Regions from separate parts of the Marinomonas sp. genome, predicted to be linked through region 1. Evidence: predicted binding sites of a transcription regulator. Region 1 holds the regulator's gene; each other region holds the start of a gene.
What was found. Region 1 encodes PhoB, which activates phosphate uptake and scavenging genes when phosphate is short. Its sites were predicted from a motif close to TGTCATANNNNTGTCANA; they were not measured.
Positions count from the first base shown of each region.

Region 2: a site for PhoB is predicted at 1,952-1,969, ahead of ACO05V_RS18105 (inorganic phosphate transporter). Genes of this name have one in related genera too.
Region 3: a site for PhoB is predicted at 1,565-1,582, ahead of ACO05V_RS20710 (inorganic phosphate transporter). Genes of this name have one in related genera too.

Region 1 is NZ_OZ245329.1:498,884-502,121, forward strand. Features, by position in the region: gene ACO05V_RS02290 (chorismate--pyruvate lyase family protein) at 1-291, shown strand, start outside; gene ubiA (4-hydroxybenzoate octaprenyltransferase) at 288-1,142, shown strand; gene phoB (phosphate regulon transcriptional regulator PhoB) at 1,227-1,922, shown strand; gene phoR (phosphate regulon sensor histidine kinase PhoR) at 1,919-3,238, shown strand, end outside.
Region 2 is NZ_OZ245329.1:3,784,669-3,787,906, forward strand. Features, by position in the region: gene ACO05V_RS18105 (inorganic phosphate transporter) at 124-1,698, opposite strand; gene ACO05V_RS18110 (L-serine ammonia-lyase) at 2,000-3,238, opposite strand, start outside.
Region 3 is NZ_OZ245329.1:4,327,499-4,330,736, reverse strand. Features, by position in the region: gene ACO05V_RS20710 (inorganic phosphate transporter) at 1-1,478, opposite strand, end outside; gene ACO05V_RS20705 (YebG family protein) at 1,669-2,088, opposite strand; gene ACO05V_RS20700 (mechanosensitive ion channel family protein) at 2,217-3,080, shown strand; gene ACO05V_RS20695 (hypothetical protein) at 3,145-3,238, shown strand, end outside.

The DNA of each region.
Region 1 (3,238 bases):
AAAGCCGTTATTTATGCCCGCTCTATTATTCCAGCCAGATCGTTAAAAGGGCATTGGCGGCAAGTAAAGTATTTAAAAGACAAACCTCTGGGTGGCTACTTATTTCGACATAAAGGGCTTTCCCGAAGCTGCATTGAGGTGACTCAGCTACCAAAACGCCTGTTTCCAAACCAACCAAACGCGTTATGGGCGAGACGCTCTGTGTTCCACCAGTTTGGCCCTGGAATATTGGTCAATGAAGCTTTCTTTAATGAGATTAACCAACTAAAAACGCCGTTTGGATTGTTATGAATAAACTTAAAGACTACGCAGAATTAACTCGATTCAACCGCCCTATCGGCTCATTTTTGCTGATGTGGCCAACGTTGTGGGCACTATGGCTTGCAGCCGATGGCATGCCTGAGTGGCATTTAGTGGTGATCTTCGTCTTAGGTGTTTTCAGCATGCGTTCAGCAGGTTGTGTTATTAATGACTTCGCCGATAGAAAAGTCGATGGCCACGTTGAACGCACGAAGAACCGTCCTTTACCTTCTGGTCGAGTATCCGAAAAAGAAGCGCTGATGCTGTTTTGCTTCTTGTCGATTTTGAGTTTTATCTTGGTGCTATTTACGGATATGAGAACGATTTTACTGTCGTTCGCAGGATTGGGGCTTGCTGCCCTGTACCCATTTATGAAACGATATACTCATCTGCCTCAGCTTTTCCTTGGTTTAGCCTTCTCTTGGGCGATTCCTATGGCCTACAGCGCACAAGGTGGAGACTTAGCGGATCCAGAATTATGGATGCTGTTTGTCGCAAACTGCTTTTGGACTATCGCCTACGATACCTATTACGCCATGACAGATCGTCCAGACGACCTTAAAGTTGGTATCAAATCTACAGCAATCTTATTTGGCCGATACGATTTATTCATCATCGTTTGCCTGCAAGGACTCACCTTATCTTTATTAACTTGGATTGGTCTACTAGCAGGATTACATTGGCTATATTTTGTATCACTCGTAGTTTGCATTGGACTCTTTTATCAACAATTTAAACAAGCCAAAGAACGTGACCGACAAGCTTGCTTTCGCTCCTTTCTAGACAATAATCGTGTTGGTTACTGTGTTTTCATCGGTCTAGTTACAAGCTATTTTATGTAATATATGGCAAAGTTGTGACAATGTAACAGAATTGTCACATCAGATCGTTTTAATGAAACCGTTCCTGAGATGAGGATAAATCCTGTGACCGGTAAAAAAGTATTAATTATTGACGACGAATCTTCCATACGCGAAATGATCGCTATCGCACTTGAAATGGCGGGCTACGAGTATTTGGAAGCAGAAAACATTCAGCAAGGCCATGAAATCATTGTGGATCACCGTCCAGATCTGATTCTTGTCGATTGGATGATGCCCGGCGGTAGTGGCATTGAGCTGACTCGTAGATTGAAAAAAGACCCTACGACGGCCGAAATCCCAGTCATTATGCTGACAGCGAAAAGCGAAGAAGACAACAAGATTCAAGGTTTAGAAGTCGGTGCAGATGACTATATCACCAAGCCTTTCTCGCCGCGCGAATTAGTGGCACGACTAAAGGCCGTGTTACGTCGCGCAACGCCTCAAGGCGTTGACGAACCAATCGAGATCGAAGGTCTGACCCTTGACCCAATTAGCCAACGAGTTACCATAGGCAGCCGTCCCTTAGACATGGGACCGACAGAATACCGTCTATTAAAGTTTCTCATGACCCATCAAGAGCGAGCCTATTCAAGAGCGCAATTGTTGGATCAAGTATGGGGCGGAAATGTCTACGTTGAAGAACGTACCGTTGATGTCCATATACGCCGTTTACGCAAAGCCATTGGTAGCACCCATGATTTCTTGATACAAACCGTACGAGGAACTGGCTACCGCTTCTCAGCAAAAAGGTCCGTATGAAAACAGTTTGGCGAAACACCATTATTACTTGGCTCGCGGGGCTCGCGGCCTGCATTGTAATAGGCTTAGTTATAGGTCAATTATTGGGTGTTTTGTTGCTATACGTTTTAGGCTCTTTGTACTGGCAGCTTTATCAGTTATACCAATTCCATAACTGGCTACGCCATTCAGGAAAAGCGGCGCCACCAGAAACAAGCGGTATTTGGGGAGATGTCTTCGATGCAGTTTATCGCTTACAGAAAAAACAGCGCAAGTCTAAACGCCGCATGCGCCAAGCTCTAACAAGAATTGAAAGCTCCACAACCGCCTTAAAAGAAGGCGTTATCATGGCGGACAACCAAGGCAACTTGGAGTGGTGGAACAACTCGGCGGCGCACTTTCTTGGATTAATGCGCCCGGTTGATCGCGGCCAAGTCATTACCAATATTGTTCGCAACCCAGAGTTTTTCCGTTACTTCAGTCAAAAACGTTTTGGCGAGCCATTAGTCATCAAATCCCCAGCAAAAGACGGCGTGTATTTAGAGATTCAAACCACGCTATACGACAAAAACGACCATCTAATTTTTGTCCGTGACGTGACCCGTTTACACTTGCTAGAACAAATGCGCAAAGACTTTGTTGCCAACGCTTCCCATGAGCTGAAAACTCCGCTAACTGTTATTAAAGGTTACCTAGAAACCCTCGACATGTTCAAGGACAGCCTGCCTAAAAGTATGCAAAAAGGCATTGTAAACATGTCTGAGCAATCAGAGCGGATGGAACAACTTATTGAAGATCTATTGCTGCTTTCTCGCTTAGAAAGTAATGACAAGCGCGAAGAGAACCAATGGCATAAGCTCTCAGACCTAGTAAAAACTATCACTAATGCGACAACGCCCATCTTGACGGACAAGCATACGATTAGCGTGCAAATTCCTGAAGAATCTCGACTGTACGGCTCTTACAAAGAACTCTACAGCGCCTTTTCGAATCTTATTTTTAACGCCATAAAATATTCACCAGATGGTGGCGAAATCACTATAAAATGGGAGTCCAGTGAATTTAATGGTGTTTTCTCTATAAAAGACTCAGGCATTGGCATAGAGCCAAGATACATTCCTCGACTGACTGAACGATTTTTCCGCGTAGACAAAGGACGTGGTTCAAAAACAGGTGGCACAGGTCTTGGCTTAGCCATCGTAAAACACGTTCTACTACATCATGACGCCAAACTACAAATTCGCAGCCAACCCGGTTTTGGCAGTACGTTTTCTTGCCACTTCCCAGCGAATCGAACCAGAAACGATACTATTCCAGCGATAGAGTTTAATATCGAC
Region 2 (3,238 bases), 3.3 Mb from region 1:
TAGTTACCTAATCGTGGTATTTTAAAAAATATAAGTAACATACTTTTATATAACACAGACAAGCGGATGAAAACAGAAAAAGACCAGAAGGTCTGATCTTTTTCTATATTTTTATAGTTTGGCTTATCGAGAAACTGAATAACCAAGTAGCATATAAAATAGCATGGCAGATAGTAAAGCAGAGGCTGGAACCGTGATAACCCATGCTGCTGCAATGCGTAATAACGCAGAACGCTTCACTAATTCTTTTTTTGTTGCTTTTTTCAAGCCTTTACGCTCTGCAGAAGAGATAGGAGACGATGCTTGAGCGGCTTTCAATTCTTTCAAAATCGCACGTTTTTCTTCGACATCAGCCAATTTGAAACGCTTCACAAATTCTTGCGTTTGCTGACCATTGAGGCCTGCTGATTCTGAATGCGAAATAATAGATGCCAATTTTTTCTCGTAAGATTGTTTCAGATACTCACGTAAGAAGCCAACACCAAAAATACCACCTACGGCAATGTGAGTAGAGCTAACGGGCAAACCAAGCTGAGATGCAACAATTACCGTAATCGCTGCCGCCATAGCTACACAGAAAGCGCGTGTTTTATCTAATTCTGTTATCTCAGAACCAACCGTTTTAATCAGCTTTGGTCCAAACAAAGCCAGACCAACAGCGATACCTACACCGCAAACCATCATAACCCAAAGTGGAATGGAAGCTTTGCTAGAAACAGCGCCAGTCATCAAAGCATCATTAATGGCAGCCAGTGGCCCAATCGCATTAGCAACATCATTTGCACCATGAGCAAAACTTAGCAATGCAGCAGATACAATAAGAGGCAATGTAAATAAGCTATTCACAGCATCTTTGTCGTTTTTCAATACTGAAGATGCTTTATCGACCATTGGACGAACAATAAAGTAAACAGTAAGTGCAATCGCAAAAGCGATCATTGCCGCAGTAATAAAATCTAGCTTCCAGATATGCTTAAGACCTTTAAGAATAAGATAGGTCGAAAATGCCCAAACCATGAGACCAACCAATAGCGGTACAACTTTCTTAGCGGCATCAATCATGTCGTTTTTGTAGGTAATCGAACGCTTGATATACATTAAGAATATTGCAGCGATTACACCACCCATTACTGGAGAAATTATCCAGCTAGCAACAATCGCGATCAATTTATCCCAGTTAGCAATATCCCAGCCACCAGCAGCAATACCAGCACCAAGCACACCGCCCACAATAGAGTGAGTCGTTGAAACCGGAGCACCAAGATAGGTCGCCAAATTTAGCCAAATTGCGCCAGCTAATAAGGCCGCCATCATAACCCAAATAAAAGTTTCAGTGTCGCCAATTGAATTAGGATTGATGATGCCATTTTTAATAGTACCTACTACAGTACCACCAGCAATCAAAGCACCTGCCGCTTCAAAAACAGCCGCTATCAAAATGGCGCCCGTCATACTTAAGGCTTTAGATCCTACCGCTGGCCCCACGTTATTAGCGACATCATTAGCGCCGATATTGACAGCCATGTAGGCACCAATTGCTGCAGCGATAGCTAAAATAGATAGATTAGAAACCCCAACGCCATTAGCTGAAGCATAAAAACCTGACACCAATACAAATGCTAAGGCAATCAAGACACGAATAAACTCATGACCATTCAATAAAGTGGATTCTTCTTTCGGGTTATTTGTAAGATCCATACGGGCTCTTCTTTCTATAATTAATCTATGCCAAATCCTTGCTAGTTAGAAGTTAACCTAAACTCAGCAACGGCATGCTTCCTAGCATCCCAATTAAATTTGGCTCTCAATTCATCCCGTCACACTTCTGTAAAATGTAAATTCGGCGTCATTCTACACTGGGAATCTAAAGATAAAAACCCTAAAATTTTAGAGAGATATTCGCGGAATAAAGGACAAAAAAAAGTGCCCTTGAAGGCACTGAATTGAAATATACTACAGAAATATGACAGTTTTGTTGCAACTTTAAATTGAGATAGACCTAACATTCAATCACATTCACTGCCAGACCACCTCGTGATGTTTCCTTGTACTTATCATTCATGTCTCTTCCAGTATCACGCATGGTGCGAATCACTTTGTCGAGGGACACATAATGCGTTCCATCCCCTCGAAGCGCCATACTCGCAGAGTTAATGGCTTTAATTGACGCCATGGCGTTTCGCTCTATACAAGGCACTTGTACCAGCCCACCGATAGGATCACAAGTAAGGCCTAAATTATGCTCCATACCAATTTCAGCTGCGTTCTCTATTTGTTCAGGTGTTCCACCTGTCGCTGCGGCTAATCCAGCCGCCGCCATCGCGCAAGCCGATCCGACTTCCCCCTGACAACCCACTTCAGCACCAGAAATAGAGGCATTTTCTTTGAATAACAATCCAATAGCGGCAGCGGTTAGGAAAAAGTTAATCACGCCCTCTTCACTAGAACGAGGGCAAAATTCCCAATAATAATGCAATACTGCTGGAATAATCCCAGCGGCACCGTTTGTCGGCGCCGTTACCACTCGACCACCCGCAGCATTTTCTTCATTCACCGCCAAGGCATAAAGATTGACCCAATCCATCGCACCTAGCGATGGTGTAATCATATCCATGCGCGTTTTGCTGGTTAAGTCTCTATATAGGCTCGCGGCTCTGCGTTTTACTTTTAGTCCGCCAGGTAAAATCCCTTCACCACGAATACCTTGCTGCACACATTCTCTCATTACAGACCAAATAGAAAGAATGCCTTGCTTGATTTCTTCTTCTGTACGCCAGTGTTTTTCATTTTCCATCATAATCTGCGCGATGCTTTTGTCTTGTTCTCGACAAAGCTGAATCAATGTCTCTGCGTTATGAAAAACATGAGGAAGTACGGTGGTGTCTTCAACTAATGCCACATTTCCCTGCTCATCTTCCTGAACAATGAAACCACCACCGACAGAATAAAAGGTCGCTTGATGAATCATTTGGTCTTCTGTATCAAAAGCAACCAACACCATGCCATTAGCATGAAAGTCTAATCGATCAATTCGGTGATAAATTAAGTCTGTCGTGATATCGATATGAATTGGCTGCTTAGCCAATAAGGTCAGCTGCGAAGAAGATTCTATTTGCTCAACACGAGCATTCACACCACTAGGATCAATCAAATCTGGCAATTCGCCCTCAAGCCCCATTAAAACAGCTGAGCCAGTACCGTGACCCTTTCCTGTAGCACCAAGCGAACCATACAAATC
Region 3 (3,238 bases), 3.8 Mb from region 1:
TTTGCCGCACCATTCACCATGCCCACACCTAATACGGCACCGATTAAAATATGCGTACTGGAAACCGGTAAACCTAGAATGGAAGCGATCATAACGACAGCAGCGGCAGCTAATTCCGCTGAAAAGCCAGAAGCCGGATGCATTTTAGTAAGATTGTGACCTACCGTTTGGATGACTTCTTTACCGATGAACCATAAACCAACGATAAGTGCGACACCAAAGGTTAGCATGGCAATGGTTGGAACCGCGGCTTTTGAGCCAATTTCACCGGTTCGTAGAATGTCCATGATAGCTGCGAAAGGGCCAATCGCATTGGCTATATCGTTCGCGCCATGGCTAAAGGCAAAACCTGCCGCAGTAAAAACCTGCATCCAACTAAAAAGCAGAAAGGTCGATTTGTCTAATGATTTGCCTTTCAACGTTTTAGTGAAGATAGCCATGATTAACCAAACAATGGCGCCGATCATGCCGATAATCAGATAATTATCCAGCTGTGTTAATCCTAGGTTCATGTGCTTCAAACCTTTAAAAATCAACATGGCCGAAATTAACGTTGCGCCAAGAGCTGCAAAGATCGGAACATATACTTCTAGTGCTTTGGTAGCATTTAGCTCATTACGTTTTGATTCAATTTCATGAAGTTCTTTATAATAATCAGACTCCAGTTCATCTTTATCAAAATCGCCTTCCTTAACAGTGAGAGCATCACGAGCCATTTGCGTGGTGTAGGAAATTTGTTGAATTTCCGCCATGCGCTCAAAGGCTTTTTTGTGTTCTGCTTTGTAGGCTTTTTTCTCTTCTTTAATTTTTACCAACTCTTCAGAGGCTTGATCATTAAAATTAAGAATGTATTTTTTGATTTGTGAATACAAAAGGTAAGCCGCGACTCCACCAAGCACTGGAGACAAAACCCAAGAAATCGCAATCGTGCCGATTTGATCCCATTTAACCAAAGCAAAGCCTGTTTCTGCGCCACCAATTAAAAATCCTAATGTAATCGAGCTGCCAACAATACCGCCAATGATTGAATGCGTTGTTGATACTGGCCAGCCCCTTTTCGTAGCGATCAATAGCCAAATAGCTGCCGCAAGCAGTGCCGACATCATAATGTAGACAAATTGCATCGGATCGACTTGTATTTGTGATAGATCAACAATGCCTTTACGAATTGTTTTAGTTACTTCACCACCTGCAATGACAGCGCCGCTTACTTCAAAAATGGCTGCGACTAACAGGGCTTGTTTGATTGTTAATGTGCCTGCGCCGACGCTGGTGCCGAATGAGTTTGCAACATCATTACCACCAATATTAAATGCCATGAAGACACCAAATAGTGTGGCAAGAATAAATAAAATGACATGATTGGAATTGGTGTAATTCAATCCCCAAAAGATGAAATAGGCAATGGACACTAAGAAAATAGCAGCAAAGAAAATATTAAAACTTCTATCGCTGTTATTCTGTTCAATTACAGACATAACGACTCCCTAACTAATTGCTATTAAAGCGCTTCTATTCTTAAGAAATGCAGTGATATTCTTAGTAAAGGAGATTGCCTTTTTAAGATGACAATTTCATGACGTTATTGCTAACAATTCGCGTTTCAAAATGGCGGGAATAGCATTTTGGTTTATTGGATTCTAGATATCAGCAACAAGTGATGCCGCATTATGCGGCATCACTTTCACGAAAATCGGTCAGTTCGTCATCAAATACAAGGGTGCTTTCATCTTCGTCATACATCACATCTTCATCTGGTTCTATCACTAGGTCTTCCAGTGCTTTTTTAGGTGCCGCTTCTGCTAGATCAAGCTGTGCACTGGATGCTTTATTCGCTTTTTTAGGTTTTTGAGGACTTTTCTTCTTGTTGCCTAAAATATCTAACAGAGAATCTTTGTTTTCAGCCAAATACATAGACAGTGCTTCTTTTTGAGAATGATCGCCTGCTAATTTGCTTTCATCTAAAATCTCGTACAACGCCTCAGCGGTGTCTAATAGTTTGTCGTATGCATCGGCTTCAGTTTTAGAAGTAAACGTCATTTTTTCGATTCCATCGCGTTCTACAACATATTTGATAATTACAGGCATAATCCACCTCATGAAATAAAAATACTGTATAAATATACAGTTATTTTTCGTCGTTTGTCTAGCGCTTTTATTTGTTGATCCTGGCAATGATTGTTAAAGTGGCGGTCTTGATAAAGGAAGCACTTTTTATGCCTGTTGATTTTTCCCAGTTAGACTTTTCCATTTTGATGGATCACGTTGAGATCGTTCTAACGATCACTTGGATCTTTTTGTCGTATATTATTAGACGTTATACAAAACGTGTCATTCGTATTAATCAAAAAATTGAGCATGATAAAAAACGTCAGAGAATCAACGCAGTAGACAACATATTTAATTTATTCTTAGTAGTTGGCTTAGTGCTTATTTGGTCATCTGAGTTACAAAATATCGCGATTTCAATCGCTGCTTTTATGGTGGCCTTGGTTATCGCAACAAAGGAATTTATCGCTTGCATCGTTGGTGCATTTTATCGTGCTAGTACGCGACCATATCAGGTTGGCGATTGGATTCGAATCGCCAATTATGAAGGCGAAGTGACCGATAGTGATTGGTTATCGACGACACTATTTGAAGTTGATCTGAAAGGTGGCAGTTACACCTATACAGGTCGTACGACGGTGGTTCCCAATAGTGTCTTATTGCTGCACACGGTTCAAAATCTGAACTACATGCGCCGCTATGTGACCCATACTTTCTCTATCTCTCGTAGTACTGATGATGTGAATTTGTTTACGATAAAAGAGCAAATTTTAGAAAAAATTCGTGAGTACAGCGAGCATTTTCACGATGTTGCTATTCGTTATAACAGCCTTATAGAAAAGCGTTTAGACATTAAGATTTCAGGCCCTGAGCCAAGAGTTAGAATCACCACCACACCTGAAGGTTTTAATGTTTTTACGGTGTCGCTCTTTTGTCCAACCGAAGAAGCCGTGGAGATAGAGCAAAAAGTCACTGAAGATTTTATGACATTTTGGTATGAAAAACGTAATGCATATCTAGGAAATAAGTAAGTAGCATTCAATTTTTTGATACTGAATGTTAGTGGTTTTTTTGCTCATTATTAAAAGGGAATTTATGTCATTTTTAAGAGTTATATCAACAGTCGGTTTGCTTGTATCCTGCTTAATAGTAAGTGGCTGTGATAATTATGTCGTCACTGATAAAGAGA